DNA from 2 places in the Paraburkholderia sp. J67 genome. Region 2 is predicted to be linked to the other one. Evidence: riboswitches for the same ligand, from Rfam matches in the RefSeq annotation. Region 2 holds a riboswitch; the other holds the start of a gene.
What was found. Region 2 has a riboswitch for glycine ahead of gcvT (glycine cleavage system aminomethyltransferase GcvT). Riboswitches for the same ligand answer to the same signal wherever they lie in the genome.

Region 1 (10,770 bases), on a different contig from region 2:
TGAATCGTCTCGGGGTCGGGCAACAGGTGCAGCGAATCGGCCGGCACGACACCGCGAAAACCCGAGCATCCCGAATACAAGGCGTCGTCATAACCCAGCATCCAGCGGCGCGTGATCGAGCGCGCCCCGTCGGCGCCAATCACGAGATCGGCGTCGATGCGCTGGCCGTTGTCGAACGCAAGCGTCACACGATCGGGGTGCTGCGTGAGATCGACCAGCCGATGACCGAGCTTGATACGGTCGAGGCCCACCGCCGTGGACAGCACAGCCTGCAGATCGGCGCGATGAACGCCCCAGTACGAGCCGCCGAATTGCGCCCGATAATCCGGCGCGCCGCGATGATGGCCGATGACTGCGCCGCTGCGGCCATCGCGATAGATGAGTCCGGGCACCTCCGCGCAGACCCTTTCGAACTCGGCGCGTAGCCCCATTTGTTCGTAAAAGCGCGTCGCGTTCGCCGAAAGCGCCACGGCCGCCCCCACTTCGCGCAACTCGTCGGTCTGCTCGAAGAGTTGAACATCGATCCCGTGCTCGCGCAGCGCGAGCGCCAGCGTCAAACCACCGATGCCGGCGCCGACGATCGCAATCTTCATATCCATTCGCGTCATGAAGGTGTCTCCTGTATCCGCATTGTTGGGTGGGGTCGTCCGCGACGCGCCTGCGGGGCGCCGAATGCCTGGACCACGTCAGTATTTTCAGCACTGGACCTTCATTGCTCAATAAGATGAAATGAATGCGCTTCATCACTCAACAGAATCAACCCGGCCAGGCGAATGGAATGTTATGGAACTCAGCGATATCGACCTCAATCTGCTGCTGCTCTTTCAGCGACTGATGCAGGAACGGCGCGTGGCGACGGTCGCGGAACAGATGAACATGAGCCAGCCCGGCGTCAGCAATGCGCTCGCCAAGCTGCGGCGCAGGCTGGGCGACCCGCTGTTCGTGCGCGCGCCGGGCGGTGTGGTGCCCACGCCGTTCGCGCTGCGCCTGGCGGAGCCGGTGTCCCATGCGCTCGCGACCCTGCACGCGGCGCTCAATCCGGTGACGGGCTTCGATCCGCTGCGCGCGACGCGCACCATGACGATCGGCATGACGGACATCGGCGAAGTCGTTTTTCTACCCGCGCTGCTCGAACGGCTGTCGCGCGAAGCGCCGGGCGTCGCACTCAATACGGTGCGCAATACCAGCGTCAATCTGAGCGATGAAATGGCCGAAGGACGCGTCGACCTGGCCGTGGGCCTGCTTCCGCAACTCAAAGGGGGCTTCTATCAACGCCGCCTGTTCGATCAGCGCTATGTCTGTCTGTTCCGGCGCGGGCATCCGCTGGAGGACGCGGCGCTCACGCTTGCGGACTGGCGTGAAGCCGAGCATCTGGTCGTAGTCTCGGCTGGCACCGGCCACGGCCAGGTCGACGATTGGTTGAAGCGGCGTGGCGTGCGGCGCCAGGTACGTTTGACGGTGCCGCACTTCATGAGCGTGGGCTACATCCTGCAACGCACCGACCTGATCGCTACGGTGCCGGAGCGGCTCGCGCTGCAACTCGCGACACCGTTCTCGCTCAGTCTGCGCGCGCTGCCCATGACCTTACCGGCCGCGCCGATCCATCTGCTCTGGCACACTCGCGTGCAGCAGGACGAAGGCAATCGCTGGTTGCGCGAGGTGGTGATCGATCTGTTCGCGGACACGGCCGCACACGGGCGTAAGGTGGTGGCGCGAAAGGGGAAGTGAGGGGGAAAAGGGCGATGCGTCGATGCGCAATCGCCTGCGATTTTCGCGCCCCTCAATTCGCGGCGTCTAAAACCGATGCCGAATCCCCACCGTAGCCAGCGTCTGCGCATCGGTTTTAGAAGCCGTCACACCAGCAATCGCGGCAACCGCGGGCAAGCCGCGCGAATCGGTGCCCGACGCATGTTGATAAAAACCCATCGCATACAGATCGGTTCGCTTCGACAACGCGTAATCGACCACCAGATCGACCTGCTGATAATGCGCGTGCGTCACGCCCGTGCTTTGCGTATACGACCACGCCGCGCCCAACATCCACGCTGACGTTAGCTGAAACCTCACACTCGCCTCGCCGATATTGAACGACTGCGTGCCGCGAAAAGCCTTTTCCGTCGCGCTCAATCCCGCCACCGCAACGGAGCCCAGATCCGTGAAGCGCGTATTGCTATACGCGAGGCCCAGCGTCGCGCGATCGAGCACATACGTGCCGGCCGCCGAAAAAATCTTCTGCGCGCCCGCCGAAGCGAAACCCGCGTACACGGGGCTGTAGATATTGTTGGCGCTCGCGCTGTCGTTCGCCTTGTCGCCGAAGAACGAGAAGTTCGGCCGGTCGGCGCTCTGATAGCCGATGCCGAGCGTCAATGGCCCACGTGCATAGCCGCCCCCCACCGCGACGATGCGATTCGTCGCGATCGACCCCGCCTGATTGCCGAACGCGTACATGCCCGAAAGCGAGAAGCCGTAGAAGTTCGGCGTCGTGTACTTCACCGCGTTGTTGACGCGCGAGAACGTGTCGAGATTGTCGACATCGCCAGGATGCGCGCCATAGCCCGCGCCTGCCGCAGCCCAACTGCCGCCTGCTGTCAGATAGCCGGTGTACCAGTAGGCGCTCGAATACTGGCGGCCTAGCGTGAGCGTGCCGGGCTCGCCCGAGAGTCCGACAAACGCCTGGCGTCCGAAGAAGGTGCCGTTTTGCGAGATCGTGCCCGTGGTCGCGCTATAGCCGTTCTCCAACGTGAAAATGGCCTTCATCCCGCCACCGAGATCCTCGCTGCCCTTGAGTCCCCAGGCGCTCGAACTGGCGTTACCGCTTGCAAGCGCGTACTGCTGCTTGCCGCCCGCGTTCGAATTGAACACAGCGCCAACGTCGATCGTGCCATAGAGCGTCACGCTCGACTGCGCGTACGCGCTGCCCGAAATTGCTCCCAACGCCACCATCCTTACCGCCACTGCCAATGCCAATGCCCGCTTGCGCATGAAAAAAGATCTCCGTTTGGTGCTACTTTATGATTTTTTATTTCGGATAACAAACTATCAAAGAGACGCGAACGCATACGTTCGCGTCCCCACCTGCCTAGTCTTCGCTGCGCAGATAGGCTTCAGTCAGCGCCACCCAGCAGGCGGCGCCGATGGGAATGATTGCGTCGTTGAAGTCGTATCCATCGTTGTGCAACGAGCAGCCAACCCATTCGCCCGTACCGTTGCCTAGCGAGAAGTAACAGCCCGGCAGACGTTGCAACATCCAGGCGAAATCCTCGCTGCCCATTTGAGTCGAAGGCGGCACCTGGATCACCTGGGCTTCGCCCAGCACGCTCGCAATGGCCGCGCGTGCGAGTTCGGCTTCGGCAGGCGTATTCATGATCGCCGGGACCATGCGGTCGTAGACGATATCGGCCACCAGTCCCGCCGACGCGGCCTGATGCTCGACCACTGCACGAATGCGCGCTTCCAGCAGATCGCGCACGGCCGGCACGGTGGCGCGCACGGTGAGCTTGAGCGTCGCCGTTTCGGGAATGATGTTGTAAGTGCTGCCCGCCGAGATCTGTCCCACGCTAATCACACCCGCATCCACCGGCGCGACGTTGCGCGAGACGATGCCTTGCAGCGCCACCACGGCCATGCACAGCGCCAGCGTGGGATCGACCGCGCGGTGCGGAATCGCGCCGTGGCCGCCCTTACCGCGAAACGTCACGCTCACACGATCCGACGAACCGCCAAGCGGCCCTGCCTGCACGACCGCCTTGCCCACCGGCAAGCCCGGCGCGTTGTGGAATGCATAGACGGCATCGCAGGGAAAGCGATCGAACAGGCCGTCGTCCATCATCGCCAGCGCGCCGCTCAAGCCTTCTTCGTCGGGCTGGAAAATGAGGTTCAAGGTGCCGTCGAACGCACGCGTCGCGGCCAGGTGCTCGGCGGCCGCCAGCAGCGTAACCGTGTGGCCATCATGGCCGCAGGCATGCATGCGCCCGTCAATCGTGCTCGCATAGGCCAGACCCGTGCGCTCCTGAAGCGGCAGCGCGTCCATGTCCGCGCGCAGGCCGAGCCGTCGCGCGCCGTTGCCCAACTTCAACTGGGCGACGACGCCATGACCGCCAATACCGGTATGCACGTCGTAGCCCCACTCGCGCAGCAGGCCCGCGACGAGCGCCGCCGTATCGGGCACATCGGCGCCCAGTTCGGGATGCGCATGGATGCGGTGTCGGAGCGCGGCAAAGCGTCCGGCCGAGGCCGCCAAGGCGGCCGGAATCGAATCACACGAATTCATGAATGAAGTCCAGAGAGTGAAAGAGTCGATACCGAAGGCGGAGTCAATCGCGGCCCGGATTGCTCGGATAAAGCAGCAGCGCAGTGAAGCTGATAAGCGAAGCGCACAGCAGATAGCCCGCAGGCGCCATGCGGCTGCCGGTTGCGCTGATGAGCCAGGTCACCGCCAGCGGCGCAAAACCGCCGAAGATCGTCACGCCAAAGCTGTACATGATCGACATGCCGGTCGCGCGATGATGACGCGGCAGCGCCTCCATCATCATCGCCGTGCCCGCCCCCGTGCCGATCGACATCAGCGTGCCGGAGATCGCCACGCACATCATCGTGAGCGGCAGACCGGGCCCCGACGAAAGCAGCGTGAAATTGGGTATCACGATCAGCATCGACAACAGGCTGTTGGCGATCAGCAGCGGCTTGCGGCGCGGCAGGCGGTCGGCGAAGCGGCCGAACAGCGGCGCCAGCACGAGCATCGTGAAGCCGGACACGCAGGTCGCCGCGAACGCGGTCACCGAAGGCATGTGCAGCGTGCGCACGAGATACGTAGGCATATAGAAGACGATCACGTACATGGAAGACGTGGAGCTCGTCATGAGGAAGGTGCCGAGCACGAGTGTGCGGGCGTGCTCGCGCAGGACCACACGCACGCCGTTGAATGCCGAGTTGGCCTCGCTCACGTGGGTTTCTTCGAGGTGACGCCGAATATAAAAGCCCACCGGCGCGATCAGCAGGCCGACCAGGAACGGCAGGCGCCAGCCCCATGCCTGCAAGGCGTCGGGTGGTAGCCACGCGGAGACGGCCACGCCGGACAGCGCGCCAAGCAGCGCAGCGCCGCCTTGCGTTGCCGCCTGCCAACTCACCAGGAAGCAGCGACGCGCCTTGCCGCCCGATTCCATTAACAGCGCGGACGCCGCGCCCACTTCACCGCCTGCCGATAGCCCTTGCAGCAAGCGGCCGATCACCACCAGGATCGTTGCGCTCACACCGATGCTGGCATAGCTGGGCGTGAGTGCGATGAGCGCGGTGCCGGCGGTCATGAGCGCGATGGTCAGCGTCAGCGCCGCCTTGCGGCCGCGCCGGTCGGCAAGATTGCCGATCAGAAGCGCGCCGAGCGGCCGCATGAGAAAGCCCACCCCGAACGTCGCGAACGACAGCAATAGCGACGTAAGCGCGCTGCCGGCGGGAAAGAACAGCTTGCCGATCGTCACCGCGAAAAAGCTGTAGAGCGTGAAGTCGTACATTTCGAGGCCGTTGCCAATTGCGGCGGCCACGATGGCGCGACGGGTCGGCGCGCGTCGTGCAGGACTGGCCGAAGCGTCGCTGCGGCTCATGGGCGGCACGACGCTGCTCAGCGTGCGGGGCATTTCGTTCATTGACGTCCCTCTTAACAGATCGTCGCGTGGTGGGCGGCCCGCTCGGGCGGGCGTGGAATCGTTGCGCAAGTCGCTCACGCGAAGCGCGTGGCGCATGCCGTCAAACGGTGAGCCCAGTGTTTGTTGCCAAAATCACCGCGACAAGCGACTGATTTTCAATCGCTTGCCATCTGGTTATAACGGCGCGCCGAAAGAGGATCGGGGCGATGCGTTCAGGGCTTGAGGGCGGGGGCGTTGAGCGGATCGTAGTCGCGCAAGGCATCGACGATCGCATCATGCAGGCGCGACGCCGAGGCTGGCAGCGTATGGCGGTCGCGTGTGACGAGGGAAATAGTGCGCTCGGGCATGGCCTCGTCGAGCTCGAGAAAGTCCATCGTTTCACGCATGAAACGACTGTTGGTCGATTCCGACGACAGCAGGATGAGCGAGTCCATTTGCGAACACATGGCAAGCGCGAGCGACATCGACGAGCATTCGATCACGCGCTCCGGCAGGTCCATGCCATGTTGGGCGAACAGTTGCACGAAAGGCGTGCCCGCATCCTCCAGCGGATCGAGCACGAGCCATTCGGCCTGTTGCAGCGCGGCGAGCGAGCGCTCGGCTCGCAGCGGATGACCCTTGCGCGCGGCCACGAGCGTCGCCATGCCGAGCACCGGCGTGCAGTCGAGCGCGGAGTCCGGTGCGATTTGCTGCGACGTGACCGCAAAGTCGAGCGTGCCTTCGCGCACCTGTTCGAGCAGTTGCATCGGGCGCATTTCCAGCAGGCGCAAATGCACGCGCGGAAAATCACGCCGGAACACCGAGAGACAATCGGCGAGCGGACGCAGCAGCGCGGTCACGGGCGTCAAGCCGATACTGATCTCGCTCAGCGCGTTGCCCTTCATTTCCTCCATATCGTCGCGCGCGCGGCGCACCTGGTCGCTGATGAGCCGCGCATGGCCAACCAGCCGCTGGCCATAAGCGGTGAGTTGCGCGCCCTTGCTGGAACGCACGAACAGCGTGGCCCCCACGTGCGCTTCCAGTTCCTTGAGCGCCTTGCTCAGCGCCGACTGCGTGACGTGCAGCATGCGCGATGCTTCGAGAATGCTGCCGGTCTGGGCAACCGCAACCAGCGCCTTGAGTTGATGCAGTTTCATGATGAATCGCCGTGTGGAACGGGTGAGACTATCGCACAGCGGTTTTTGAAAATCGATTGCCGGTTCCACCGAACGCGGGTTAATCTTGTCGCGTTCCAACACGCTGCATGGGAGAGATCGTCCTACCTGGACGACGCCGACGGAGCAACCGCCCCGGAAACTCTCAGGCAAAAGGACCATGCAGCCGGAACATCTGGAGAGCGGCGCACCGCCATGGTGGCGCCCACCGAAGGGGAACCCTGCGCGCCGTAAGCGCGTGGGCGAAACTCTCAGGTACATGGACAGATGGGGCATCGGCGCCGGTTGAAATCGGCCGGCGATGATCACTCCCATCTGGACACTGTCATGTCACGAATTGCCGTTATCGGCGCCGGTATTACCGGCGTCACCACCGCCTATGCGCTCGCCCGGCGCGGCCACCAGGTCACCGTCTTCGAGCGCCACCGTTACGCGGCGATGGAAACCTCGTTCGCCAATGGCGGCCAGCTTTCCGCCAGCAATGCGGAGGTCTGGAACAGCCGCGCCACGGTGCTCAAAGGCCTGCGCTGGATGTTCCGGCGCGACGCGCCGTTGCTCATGAATCCGCGCCCCAACTGGCACAAATACAGCTGGATTGGCGAGTTCCTGCGGCAGATCCCGAACTATCGTGAGAATACGATTGAAACGGTGCGCCTGGCGATCGCCGCGCGCGAGCATCTGTTCTCGATCGCGCAACGCGAATCGATCGACTTCGATCACGAGCAACGCGGTATTTTGCACTTCTACGCAACGCGCAAGGAGTTCGATGCGGCGACGAAAGTCAATGCGCTGCTGCGCGAAGGCGGGCTCGACCGGCGCGCCGTCACACCCGACGAAATCCGCGCCATCGAGCCCACGCTCCAGGGCGACTTCTTCGGCGGCTTCTTTACCGAATCGGATTCGACCGGCGACATTCACAAATTCACGCGAGGACTTGCGCGTGCCTGCGAACGGATGGGCGTGACGTTTCAGTACGACACGACGGTGCAGGCAATCGCAGATATGGCGGGTGACAGGGTCTGGATCGACACGCTATGCGATGGCCTGCCCGCCAGCACGACGTTCGATCGCGTCGTGATCTGCGCGGGCGTCGGCAGCCGCGCGCTCGCCGCGCATGTGGGCGACCACGTCAACGTGTATCCGGTGAAGGGCTATTCGATTACCGTGTGCCTCGACGGCGCCGCGAGCCGCGAGGCCGCCCCGTGGGTCAGCCTGCTCGACGACGCGGCGAAAATCGTCACGAGCCGCCTGGGCGCGGATCGCTTCCGCATTGCGGGCACAGCGGAACTCAACGGCGTCAACCGCGATATTCGCTCCGACCGCATCGAGCCGCTCGTGCGCTGGGCGCGCGACTATTTCCCGTCGATGTCGACGGCGCGCGTGATTCCGTGGACGGGATTGCGCCCCATGCTGCCCGCCATGTTGCCGAAGGTCGGACGCGGACGGCGCCGCAACGTGTTCTACAACACGGGGCACGGCCATCTCGGCTGGACGCTCTCGGCGGCCACGGCGCAAGCGGTCGCCGACCTCGTGAGTGAAGACCTCGAAGCCACGCGTGCCCGCGCGGTCGGCCCATCGGCCAGCGCCGTCACGTCGGGCGTTATGCGCTAACGCCGCATCCGCAAGGTGCAGCCTATGTCCGGCTGCACCTGCCTTCTGCCTGAGCCCCCCACCCTGCGCGCGGACACGACTTCCCGCGCGTGTCCCCAATTTTCTCGCGCACTCAGTAGTATACCCCCCCACCCTATTGATGCTAGACTGCGTCCCGTCAACGAGAGGACACAGATGAGCCATACGATCCGGGAAAAACAGAAGCTGCTGAACCGCATCCGCCGAATCAAGGGGCAGGTCGAAGCGATCGAGCGCGCGCTCGAAGACGAGCGCGGCTGTATGGAAATCCTGCAACAGGTCACCAGTTGCCGCGGCGCGATGAACGGTCTGCTGGCCGTCGTGCTGGAGGACCACATCCGCACTCATCTGGTCGATGCCGAGCCCGACGACGAGCATGGCAGCGGCACCGAGCAACTGATCGAAGTCGTGCACAGCTATTTCAAGTGAGAGCAACATGAGCCGGTTTGAGGACGCCGCCTTCGGGGCGGGACACGACCATATCTTCCTGGGCGCCGCCCACGAGGACAACGAACGCAGGACCTGGATGGTCATTGCGCTATGCAGCGCCATGATGGTGGCCGAGATTGTCGGCGGCAGCCTGTTCGGTTCGCTGGCGCTGGTGGCCGACGGCCTGCATATGTCCACGCACGCGGGGGCCATGCTGATCGCGGCGCTGGCCTACACGTATGCGCGCCGCCACGCGAGCGATAGCCGCTTCGTGTTCGGCACGGGCAAGCTTGGCGATCTCGCGGGATTCACGAGCGCGATCGTGCTCGCGATGATCGCGCTGCTGATCGGCTATGAGGCCGTCTCGCGCTTTTTCTCGCCGGTGCGGATCCACTTCGGTCAGGCGATTCCCATCGCCGTACTGGGTCTGCTCGTCAATCTGGCCAGCATCTGGCTGCTGAGCGGCGATCATCATGGGCACTCCCATGGCCATTCGCACGGTCATTCACATGGCCATAGCCACGGTCACGATCATGACCATGATCACGGCGACGAACACGATCATGGCGATGAAGCGCAACTGCACCGGGACCACAACATCCGCTCGGCGTACATCCATGTGATTGCGGACGCAGCCGTCTCCGTGCTGGCGATCATTGGCCTGCTGCTCGCACGCGCTTTCGGCTGGTTGTGGATGGACCCGCTCGCCGGCGTGATTGGCGCACTCGTGATTGCGAACTGGTCGTGGGGCCTCATGCGCGATACCGGCGGCATTCTGTTGGACATGAACGCCGACCGCCGCATGGCCGATAACGTGCGCCACGTCATCGAGGATAACGGCGACACCGTGCTCGACCTTCATGTATGGCGTATCGGCCCGGGCCATATGAGTGCGGTCGTGTCGGTCGGCACGCGCGACGCCCAGCGCAAGCCCAGCTTCTATCACGCGGCGCTCAAGCGCTTCGAGGGACTCTCGCACGTGACCGTCGAAGTCAATCCCGCCGTCGCTGGCGTCTGAGTCATGGCCGTCAAGTCTCCCTGTATCGACCTATGCGCGTTCGACGGCAAAACCGGGTTCTGTACCGGCTGCTATCGAACGCGAGAAGAAGCGCGCGGCTGGAAAAAGATGACCGATCATCGTCGGCATCAAATCATCAATGAGCGGTCGCGCCGTGAAGCCAAGGTGAATCCCGAGGCGCCTCAAGCACGCAAGCAGAACTAAAGGTATCGGCGAACGCGCACAATCAGCGTCACGTTGAAAAAACCGGCAATGCCTGCGCTATACTCGCGGTCAATGAAATTCATCCGGACCCTTCTCGTTCTGCTGCTGTGCGCGATGCTGCCCCTCTCGGGGCTGGCAGCCAGCGGCCTGAGCGGGCCATGTCCGATACAGGCTACGGTCTCGTCGGCCGCCGACGCCGACATGCAAGGCATGCCGGGTTGCGAGACGATGAAGTCTGCGCCTACCGACCACGGTAAATCCGGCGGCACGCTCTGCAAGATGACGGCCCAGTGCCAGGCCGGCAGTCTCTACCATCCCGTTTCCCTCCCCGTTCTGACGCGTCCTGCCGGGCGCGTCATCGAACTGCACTTCCACTACGCGCAAGCCTGTCCCGGCCGCGGCCCAGACGGGCTGTGGCGACCGCCGCGCGCGCTCTGACTCCGCTCATCCGGTACACCGCCTGAACGTCGATCTGGACGCTAATCCGGACGCTCATCTGGACGTTTAGCGCGGTGATGTCGTCCCGATCCGGGACGTGAGCCCCCTTGTCGATTCGTATGCCACATGAGCGTCATGTCGGCAGGCGCGGGCTCGACCCAACGGAGTTCATCATGCATTTAGCCAATGCCTTGCCGGCGCGCCGGCAGGGTGGACTGCGGCTGCGCGCGCTCGCCCTCGCGCTGACGCTGGCGTTCGC
Region 2 (10,770 bases):
AGCAACGCGGCCTCGTGTTCGCGCCCTTCCACAATCGCCGCTGGGACGGCGACTTCCTCACCGTCAAACAGCTGATCGCGAACGGGGAACTGGGCCGCGTCACGCACTACGAATCGCACTTCGACCGCTTTCGCCCGCTGGTGCGCCAGCGCTGGCGCGAGGACGCCACGCGCGGCGGCGGCCTGCTCTTCGATCTCGGGCCGCATCTGATCGACCAGACGCTCGCGCTCTTCGGCGCGCCCGAATCGGTCACGGCCTTCGTCCATACTCGCCGCGACAACGCGAGCGCGCCCGACTACGCGCACCTCGTGCTGCGCTACGACGGGCTCGACGCCGTGCTGCACGCGAGTGCGCTGGCCGCGTACGCGCCGCGCTTCGCGATCCACGGCACGCGTGGCAGCTATCTGAAGAATGGCCTCGACACTCAGGAGGACCAGTTGAAAGCGGGGCTGCGTCCCGGCCAGCCGGGTTTCGGCGACGGCAACGAGGCTGGCCGGCTGCACACGCTGAATGACGACGGCCAGGAGAGCGAGCGCGAGGTGCCCAACGCGGCGGGCAATTACGCCGATCTGTACCGCGCACTGGCGGCGGCGATCCACGAGGGCAAGCCGTTCCCGGTGAGCCCGCAGGACGCCATCGACGTGATGACGATCGTCGAACTGGCGATGCGCAGCGCGAAGGAAGGCCGCGCGATTCCGTTCGCGCGGGTGGCGTAAGCCAGAAGGAGGCGCACGGCGCGCTGCCTTGCATTCGTCCGACGCCTCTGAAAGGTCCATACAAACGGTTACATCTGCACGGCGTCGCGCGGTCATCGCACCGCGCGCGCGAGACGTTTGCCGACATACGACGCCAAAAAGAGCGATAACGACTAAAAGGAGAGTCGCGAATGACCCGTTTGAACCGTGCCTTCCGTTTTGCCGCCGCTGGCGCGCTTGTCTCGACGCTCGCCGCGTGCGTCGTCAACCAGCAGCCTGCACCGCGTCCCGGCCCGAATCCGCATGAAGTCGCCGTGGACCGTCTGCATCAGATCGACGGCCGCATCGACAACCTGAGCCGCCGCATCGACGCCCGCGTGAATCAGGGCTACTACCCGCCGCCCCAGGGCGGCGCGCTGCATCACCGTCTCGACACGATCCGTGGCGAGGCGCACGACATGGCCGCACAGCACGGCGGCGGCATTTCCGCCGACGAGCAACACGTGCTGAATCAGGAACTCGATACGGCGGCGCACGCCATCGGCGAGTAATCCGCCTCATCGCGCCATGCGATACACGGGCCGCCTCGCGCGGCCCGTTTTTATTTCCGCCAGACGAAGCCAATGCGGGCCAGAACCCGCGTGAAATTTCACCCGCCCGCGCAACCCTCCCGCCAGCCGCGCGAGCCATGCACGACGTCCTTTTCCGCCCCGCGCAATCGACTTCCAACGCCGCTCCAGCCCAATTTTTCCGCATTGACACAGCCCCGCGGCGTCGCGCACAATCGCTGCGCGCGTCGGGAGAGCGCGTTGCCGGTGTTTCAGGACACAGGTGGCGCCGCCGAAGGGGCAACCCACAAACTCTCAGGCAAAAGGACCGTGCGCGCCGGACCGCTGAATCGCCTGCTTCGTGCTCACGCGCGCGGCAACGCAATCGGCACTCAGGTCCGCAACTCTGGAGAGCGGCAGTAGGACGGCGGCGCGGATCGTAACGCACCCGGACGTTCAGGCTGCCCACCGAAGGGGCGCGCGTCTTCCAAGGCGCAATCTCTCAGGTATCGAGGACAGAGGGGCCATGCAGGAAACGACCACGGGCATTGTGCCGGCGGCGTTTCCTGCATGGCCTTTTTCGTTTTCGCGCGAAAACTTCGCACGAAACCTCGCGACCGCCTGAGGCCCCATGACCGAACTCAAACGCACCCCGCTGAACGATACGCACCGCGCGCTCAATGCCCGCATGGTCGACTTCGGCGGCTGGGACATGCCCGTCAACTACGGTTCGCAGATCGACGAACATCGCGCCGTGCGCACCGACGCCGGCATGTTCGACGTCTCGCACATGTGCGTCGTGGACTTCGCGGGCGCCAAGGCGCGCGAGTTCTTCGCCCGCGCGCTCGCCAACAACGTCGCCAAGCTGACGACGCCGGGCAAGGCGCTCTACTCGTGCATGCTCAACCCGGAAGGCGGCGTGATCGACGACCTGATCGTCTATTACTTCGCCGACGATGTGTTCCGCACCGTCGTCAACGCGGGCACGGCCGAAAAAGACATCGCCTGGTTCGAGAAGCTCAACGCCGAAGGCGGCTTCGGCCTCACCATCACGCCGCGCCGCGATCTGGCGATCGTCGCCGTGCAGGGTCCGAACGCCCGCGAAAAAGTCTGGCAAGTCGCGCCCTCCTCGCGCAGCGCCACCGAACTCCTCAAGCCCTTCAATGCCGCGATGATCGAAGCCACGCCGTTCGGCGAGCTGATGATCGCGCGCACCGGCTACACCGGCGAAGACGGCTTCGAAATCGCCGTGCCGGCCGCCGCCGTCTGCGAACTCTGGAATGCGCTCGAACGCCAGGGCGTGAAGCCCAGCGGTCTGGGCGCGCGCGACACGTTGCGTCTCGAAGCTGGCATGAACCTCTACGGCCAGGACATGGACGAAGGCGTCTCGCCGCTCGACGCGGGCCTCGCCTGGACCGTCGACATGAAGGAGCCGCGCGACTTCGTCGGCCGCGCCGCGCTGGAAGCGAACGGCACGCGCTCGACCTTCGTCGGCCTGATCCTGCAAAAGGAAAACGGCAAGGCTGGCGGCGTGCTGCGCGCCCATCAGAAGGTGCTCACGCCGCACGGCGAAGGCGAGATCACGAGCGGTACGTTCTCCCCGACGATGCAGGAATCCATCGCCTTCGCGCGCGTGCCCGTGGGCGTGCAACCGGGCGACCTCGTGCAGGTGCAGATCCGTGACAAGGCCCTTCCCGCAAGCGTGGTAAAACTGCCGTTCGTGCGCAACGGCAAGGTGCTGGTCGCCTGATCCTGCGAGTGTTCGCAGGGTTCGCGCCGCGCACGCCTCCCCCTTTTCAAGCCATAAGCAAACCACGCATTGGAGCAACCATGAGCATCCCGGCCGATCTGAAATACACCGAATCGCACGAGTGGATCCGCACCGAAGCCGACGGCACCCTGACCGTCGGCATCACCGATCACGCACAGGAAGCGCTGGGCGACATCGTCTTCCTGGAACTGCCGGAAGCCGGTCGCAAGGTCGCTGCGGGCGACGCGATCGCCGTGATCGAGTCGGTCAAGGCCGCCTCGGACATCTACGCGCCGGTCGCGGGCGAGATCGTCGCCGCGAACACCGACCTCGTCGACACGCCCGACGAAGTCAACACCGAGCCGTATGAATCGTGGCTCTTCAAGATCAAGCCCGCCGCAGACGCCAAGCTCGACGCGCTGATCGACGCCGCCGCCTACGAAAAGGCCATCGGCGCTTAATCCCAGCAACCGCAACGGCGCGGCGGCGGCATCCGGCCTTTTGATAGCCCGATGCCACCCGCGCCGGCAGGAAACCTCATGAAGCTCGAACACCCGGATCGTCTGATGAACACCTCGCCCTCGGCTATTTCGCTCGCGGCGCTCGAAGCCCACGACGCCTTCGCCGCCCGTCACATCGGCCCCGATTCGGCCGACCAGCAGGCGATGCTCGATGCGCTCGGCTTCGCCTCGCGCGCCGCGCTGATGGACGCGGTGATTCCGGCGCAGATCCGCCGCAAGGAAACGCTGCCGCTCGGCCCCTTCGCGCAACCGCGCTCGGAAGCCGAAGCGATCGCCGCCCTGCGCGCGCTCGCCGACAAGAACCAGGTGTTCCGCTCGTACATCGGGCAGGGCTACTACGACACGCATACGCCGGCCGTCATCCTGCGCAACGTGCTCGAAAACCCGGCGTGGTACACGGCCTACACGCCGTACCAGCCGGAAATCTCGCAGGGCCGCCTCGAAGCCCTGCTCAACTATCAACAGATGATCGTGGACCTCACGGGTCTCGCGATCTCGAACGCGTCGCTGCTCGACGAAGCCACCGCCGCCGCCGAAGCCATGACGCTCGTGCAGCGCGTGGGCAAGTCGAAGTCGAACGTGTTCTACATCGCCGACGACGTGCTGCCGCAGACCATCGAAGTGGTCAAGACGCGCGCGAAGCCGATCGGCATCGAAGTGAAGGTCGGTCCCGCCGCTGACGCCGCTCAAGCGGGCGCGTTCGGCGTGCTGCTGCAATATCCGGGTGTGAACGGCGATGTGCGCGATTACCGCGAACTCGCTACCGCAGTTCACGCTACGGGCGGCGCGGTGATCGCCGCCGCCGACCTGCTCGCGCTCACGCTGCTCACGCCGCCGGGCGACTGGGGCGCCGATGTTGCCGTGGGCAACTCGCAGCGCTTTGGCGTGCCGATGGGCTTTGGCGGCCCGCACGCCGCCTACCTCGCGGTGAAGGACGAATTCAAGCGCCAGATGCCGGGCCGTCTCGTCGGCGTGACCGTCGACGCGCAAGGCAACCCGGCGCTGCGTCTCGCGCTGCAAACGCGCGAACAGCATATCCGCCGCGAAAAGGCGACCTCGAACGTCTGCACGGCGCAGGCGCTGCTCGCGATCATGGCGAGCATGTACGCGGTCTACCACGGCCCGCAGGGTCTCAAGCGCATCGCGCAGCGCGTGAACCGCGTCGCGACGATCCTGGCTGCGGGCGCGAAGCAACTCGGCTACACGCTCGTCAATGCAGCGTTCTTCGACACGCTCACCTTCGAAGCCGGCCCGCGCGCCCAGGCGCTGCTCGACGCCGCGCTCGCACGCGGCATGAACCTGCGCCGCGTGAGCGAAACGCGCGTGGGTGTGTCCGTCGACGAAACCACGACGCGCGCCGATCTGGCCGACCTGCTCGCCGTGTTCGCGCAAGGCGCGTTCGCAGGCGAGGTGCCGTCGGTCGATGCGCTCGACGCCGAACTCGCCGCCAGCAACGCCGTGTCGTACCCGGCGTCGCTCGCACGCGAAAGCGCCTACCTCACGCATCCGGTCTTCAACCGTCACCATTCGGAAACCGAAATGCTGCGCTATCTGCGTAGCCTCTCGGACAAGGATCTCGCGCTCGACCGCTCGATGATCCCGCTCGGCTCGTGCACGATGAAGCTCAACGCGACCTCGGAAATGCTGCCGGTGACGTGGCCCGAATTCGGCCGCATCCACCCGTTCGCACCCGCCGAGCAAACCGTCGGCTATCGCGAGATGGTCGATCAGCTCGAACAGATGCTCGTGGCCGCAACCGGCTACGCCGCCGTCTCGCTGCAACCGAACGCCGGCTCGCAGGGCGAGTACGCGGGTCTGCTGATCATCCAGGCGTACCACGCGTCGCGTGGCGAAGCCGATCGCAACGTCTGCCTGATTCCCGCTTCGGCGCACGGCACGAACCCGGCGTCGGCGCAGATGGCCGGTATGCAGGTTGTCGTCGTGGCCTGCGACGCGCAAGGCAACGTCGATCTCGTCGATCTCAAGGCCAAGGCCGAACAGCACGCAGCGAAGCTGGCGGCGATCATGATCACGTACCCGTCGACGCACGGCGTGTTCGAGCAGAACGTGCGCGAAGTCTGCGACATCGTGCATACGCACGGCGGCCAGGTGTACGTGGACGGCGCGAACATGAACGCGATGGTGGGTCTGGCAGCGCCGGGCCAGTTCGGCGGCGACGTTTCGCACCTGAACCTGCACAAGACCTTCTGCATTCCGCACGGCGGTGGCGGCCCGGGCGTCGGTCCGGTCGCGGTGGGCGCGCACCTCGCGCAGTTCCTGCCGAACCAGCTTTCGTCGGGCTACAAGCGTGACGATCACGGCATCGGCGCGGTGAGCGCAGCGCCTTACGGCTCCGCCTCGATCCTGCCGATCTCGTGGATGTACATCGCCATGATGGGCGCGGAGAACCTCACCGCCGCCACGGAAACCGCGATCCTCAATGCGAACTACGTCGCGAACAAGCTCGCGCCGCATTTCCCGGTGCTCTACAGCGGCCCGGGCGGCCTGGTCGCGCACGAGTGCATTCTGGATCTGCGCCCCATCAAGGATGCGAGCGGCATCACCGTGGACGACGTCGCCAAGCGTCTGATGGACTACGGCTTCCACGCGCCGACCATGAGCTTCCCGGTGCCGGGCACGCTGATGGTCGAGCCGACCGAGTCGGAGTCGAAGGAGGAGCTGGACCGCTTCATCGACGCGATGGTTGCAATCCGTGAAGAAATTCGCGCCGTCGAGGAAGGCCGCGCGGACAAGGAAGACAACCCGCTGCGCCACGCGCCGCACACGGCTGCGGTCGTGATCGCCGATGACTGGAAGCGCGCCTATCCGCGTGAACAGGCGGCGTATCCGCTGACTTCGCTCGTCGCGCGCAAGTACTGGCCGCCGGTCGGCCGCGCGGACAACGTCTATGGCGACCGCAATCTGTTCTGCTCGTGCGTGCCCGTCGGCGAATATGCCGACGATCAGGCCGACCAGACCGCGGGCGAGTAACACGCGCCCCTTCGCGCCCGCCATCCGGCCCCGCTGCGAGGCGTTCGAGCCGCCGCGTGCCCCGTTCGGGGCCGCGGCGGCTTTTACGCAACGCACATTTGCCGCCGCAAACACCCGCCAAACCGTTAACATCACACACCTGTCAGCCTTGAACCAGGGAGTCGCGCATGGCGCGGAAGGTGGGAACGGCCTTTGCCGGGCATGCTCCGGCAGCAATTCAGGCCCACGGCCGGCGCGCACGCGTCGCGGCCTGTCTCGTGAGCATGGGCCTCGTGGTCCTGAGCGCGGCGCAACCGGCGCGCGCGGCGATGAACTTCTGTGCAGCGCCCGCGCTGCAGACGAGCGAGCGCACCAATGCCGATCCGGGCGTGAAAGCGCTCGTGGCCGAGGTGCAGGCGCATGTGAACGACACGCCGCATCCGCTCGCGACGCTGCACACGGAAGGCACGCTGCCGCACGAGGGTATTTACGACCAGAGCGTGGAGGCCGAGAAGGAACTCGACCTGATGCGCAATGCGGCGCTCGCCTGGCGCGCGACCAGCGACGAGCGCTATCTGAAGCTCGTCGATCGCTTCCTGCAGGCCTGGGTCGCGACGTATCAACCGAGCTTCAACCCCATCGACGAAACCCACTTCGAAGGGCTGATCCTCGCCTACGACATGACCGCCAGCGCGCTGCCCGTGAAAACGCGCAACGCCACGATGGTGTTCCTGAACAAGTTCGCCAACGGCTACATCCAGCAGGTGGACGCGCAACCGCGCCCGCTCAAGGGCACCTACGCGAACAACTGGCAGAGCCATCGCGTCAAACTGATTGCGATGATCGCGTTCACGCTCGACAACCGCAAGATGATTGGCGCGGCGCAGCGTCTCTTTATCGAGCATATCGGCGACAACGTTGCGCCCGACGGCTCGACGCTCGACTTCACCGAGCGCGATGCGCTGCATTACGTGACCTACGATTTGCAGCCGCTCGTGACCGCCGCGCTCGCCGCGCGCCGCCACAACCGCAATTGGCTGCCCGAGCGCGCGGCCAACGGCGCGACGCTGGCGGGCGCGCTGGACTGGCTCACGCCCTATGCCACGGGCGAAAAAACGCACGAGGAATTCGTGCATTCGAGCGTGCCGTTCGACGCCAAACGCCGCGAAGCCGGGTTGCCCGGCTACACCGGCGCATGGGACCCGAAGAACGCCGCCGAGCTGTATCACCTTGCAGCGCGTCTGGACGGGCGTTTCACGCCGGTCGCGCTCAAGCTGGCCGCCACGCCACCCGCGTGGCTCGCCGTCTGCCTGCCGTTGCCGGCGCGCTAACCAGCGCGAGAGGGGTTGCAGCGGTGGCGCATGAAATCGATGCCGCGCACCGCACCGTGCGGCATCCCCTGACAACCGACACGATCAAGCAGGAGCAGTACCCATGGCAGTAAGCGTTTTCGATCTCTTCAAGATCGGCATCGGGCCGTCGAGCTCGCACACGGTCGGCCCGATGCGCGCGGCGCTGATGTTCGCCGAAGGACTGGAGCGCGACGGGCTGCTCGCGCCCACCGCCTCGGTGAAGGTCGAGCTGTACGGCTCGCTCGGCGCGACCGGCAAGGGCCACGGCACCGACCGCGGCGTCATGCTCGGCCTGATGGGCGATGCGCCCGATACCGTCGATCCCGACACCATCTCCGAACGCCTCGAAGCCGTGCGCCAGTCGCGCCTGCTCGCGCTGCTCGGCCATCACACGATTCCCTTCGTGATGAAGGAGCACATCGCCTTCTATCGCCAGGCGCTGCCCGAGCATCCGAACGGCATGAAGCTGCGCGCACTCGACGCCACCGGCGCGACGCTGCGCGAGAGCACGTATCTGTCGGTGGGCGGCGGCTTCGTCGTCACGGCGGGCGCGGCCAATACCAAGGTTCTCTCCGCCGTCGAGCAGATGCCGCATCCGTTCCGCAGCGGCGCGGAGCTGCTCGCGCTGTGCGCCGCCACCGGCAAGAGCATCGCGCAGCTGATGCTCGAAAACGAACGCGTCTGGCACACCGACGAGGAAATTCGCACGGGCCTGCTGCGTATCTGGGACGTGATGCAATCGTGCGTATCGCGCGGCTGCGGCATCAACAACCCGGACGCCAACGGCACGCTGCCCGGCCCCTTCGCCGTCAAGCGCCGCGCAGCGCAGCTTTATCGCACCCTCACCGGTAACCCCGAGCGCGCGTTGCAAGACCCGCTCTCGATGATCGACTGGATCAATCTCTACGCGATCGCCGTCAACGAGGAAAACGCCGCGGGCGGCCGTGTCGTCACCGCGCCGACCAACGGCGCGGCCGGCATCATCCCCGCCGTGCTGCACTACTACGTGCGCTTCACGCCCGGCGCGAACGAGCAAGGCGTGATCGACTTCCTGCTCACTGCCGCGGCCATCGGCATTCTCTACAAGCTCAACGCGTCGATCTCGGGCGCGGAAGTGGGCTGCCAGGGCGAAGTGGGCGTGGCCTGCTCGATGGCCGCGGGCGCGCTCGCTGCCGTGCTCGGCGGCACGCCGCTGCAAGTCGAGAACGCTGCCGAAATCGGCATGGAGCACAACCTCGGCCTCACCTGCGATCCGGTTGGCGGCATGGTGCAGATTCCCTGCATCGAGCGCAACGCGATGGCGTCGGTCAAGGCCGTCAACGCCGCGCGCATGGCGCTGCGCGGCGACGGCGAGCATTACGTCTCGCTCGACTCCGTCATCAAGACGATGCGCGAAACCGGCGCCGACATGAAGACGAAGTACAAGGAGACCTCGCGCGGCGGCCTCGCGGTGAATATCGTCGAGTGCTGATGCGGTGACCTGAAGCGCGGCAACACCATATCGAAGCAGGATCGCAAAACCCGATTCAAGACTGAGAGGAGACAGCAACGCCATGCAGCAGTCGAACGAAACCGCTTCCTTGACCAGCACCAGCAGCACCACCGGCGCACGCCTTGTCGTCGATGCGCTCGTCGCCAATGGCGTCGAGCGCGTGTTTTGTGTGCCCGGCGAGAGCTATCTCGCCGTGCTCGATTCGCTCGCGGACGAAACCGCGCGCATCGAGACCATCGTGTGCCGCCACGAAGCCGCAGCGGCCAACATGGCGGAAGCGATCGGCAAGCTCACCGGCAAACCGGGCGTGGCGCTCGTCACGCGCGGGCCGGGCGCGACGCACGCCTCCATCGGCGTGCATACGGCCTTCCAGGACTCCACGCCGATGATCCTGCTGATCGGCCAGGTCGCGCGCGAGCAGATGGACCGCGAGGCGTTCCAGGAGATCGACTACCGGCGCATGTTCGGGCAGATGGCGAAGTGGGTCGCGCAGATCGACGACGCGCGCCGCGTGCCCGAATACCTGAGCCACGCTTTCCATATCGCGACGTCGGGCCGTCCCGGCCCGGTCGTGCTCGCGCTGCCGGAAGACATGCTGAGCGGCGCGATTCCTGCCGCCGAGGCGCAACGCACGCCGCCGGCCGCGCAGCGCGTGCAGGGCTCGCCTTCCGCCGCGCAGATGTTGCGCCTGCGCGAACTGCTCACAGACGCGAAAAAGCCTTTCGTGATCGCGGGCGGCCACGGCTGGACGCCCGAGGCCTGTGCCGACCTGCAACGCTTCATCGAGAACTGGCAATTGCCGATTGGCCTCGCGTTCCGCTTCCAGGACACGCTGAGCAACGATCATCCGAACTACGCGGGCGATGTGGGTCTGGGCATCAATCCGGCGCTCTCGGCACGTATCCGCGAAGCCGACGTGTTGCTCGCGCTCGGGCCGCGCCTGGGCGAGTCCACCACGGGCGGTTATGCGCTCTTCGATATCCCGAAGACGAAACAGACGCTCATTCACGTGCATCAGGGCGCGGAGGAACTCGGCCGCGTCTATGCCGCCGATCTGCCGATCGTCTCGGGTCTCGCCGAAATGGCGGCGCTGCTCGCAGCGCTTCCCGCGCCCGACATGCCCGCGTGGACCGGTGCCGCAACCGAAGCGCACGAGGCCTATCTCGCGTGGCGCACGCCGCGCCCGATGCCCGGCGACGTGCAACTGGGCGAAGTGATGCAGCAATTGCGCGCGCGCCTGCCCGACGACGCGATCGTCACGAACGGCGCCGGCAATTACGCGACCTGGTTGCATCGACATTTCGCGTACCGGCATTTCCGCTCGCAACTCGCGCCCACCAGCGGGGCGATGGGCTACGGCGTGCCGGCCGCCATCGCGGCGAAGTCGCTGTATCCCGAGCGCGCCGTGGTGGCGCTGGCGGGCGACGGCTGCTTCATGATGT

Region 1: linked by a shared signal. The riboswitch ahead of U5782_RS30645 (D-amino acid dehydrogenase) and the one ahead of gcvT (glycine cleavage system aminomethyltransferase GcvT) in region 2 are both predicted to bind glycine.

What each region holds. Positions count from the first base shown of each region.
Region 1 covers NZ_CAJMZK010000023.1:60,411-71,180, forward strand. Annotated here, with positions in the region: gene U5782_RS30615 (FAD-dependent monooxygenase) at 1-608, opposite strand, end outside; gene U5782_RS30620 (LysR family transcriptional regulator) at 784-1,728, shown strand; gene U5782_RS30625 (porin) at 1,795-2,982, opposite strand; gene U5782_RS30630 (M20 aminoacylase family protein) at 3,080-4,270, opposite strand; gene U5782_RS30635 (MFS transporter) at 4,314-5,639, opposite strand; gene U5782_RS30640 (LysR family transcriptional regulator) at 5,852-6,775, opposite strand; glycine riboswitch at 6,874-6,964, shown strand; gene U5782_RS30645 (D-amino acid dehydrogenase) at 7,061-8,404, shown strand; gene U5782_RS30650 (metal/formaldehyde-sensitive transcriptional repressor) at 8,579-8,851, shown strand; gene dmeF (CDF family Co(II)/Ni(II) efflux transporter DmeF) at 8,859-9,869, shown strand; gene U5782_RS30660 (DUF1289 domain-containing protein) at 9,873-10,073, shown strand; gene U5782_RS30665 (hypothetical protein) at 10,146-10,511, shown strand; gene U5782_RS30670 (TolC family protein) at 10,685-10,770, shown strand, end outside.
Region 2 covers NZ_CAJMZK010000004.1:5,819-16,588, forward strand. Annotated here, with positions in the region: gene U5782_RS09590 (oxidoreductase) at 1-716, shown strand, start outside; gene U5782_RS09595 (hypothetical protein) at 887-1,246, shown strand; glycine riboswitch at 1,483-1,583, shown strand; glycine riboswitch at 1,640-1,772, shown strand; gene gcvT (glycine cleavage system aminomethyltransferase GcvT) at 1,875-2,993, shown strand; gene gcvH (glycine cleavage system protein GcvH) at 3,074-3,454, shown strand; gene gcvP (aminomethyl-transferring glycine dehydrogenase) at 3,533-6,505, shown strand; gene U5782_RS09615 (alginate lyase family protein) at 6,673-7,815, shown strand; gene U5782_RS09620 (L-serine ammonia-lyase) at 7,919-9,307, shown strand; gene U5782_RS09625 (thiamine pyrophosphate-binding protein) at 9,390-10,770, shown strand, end outside.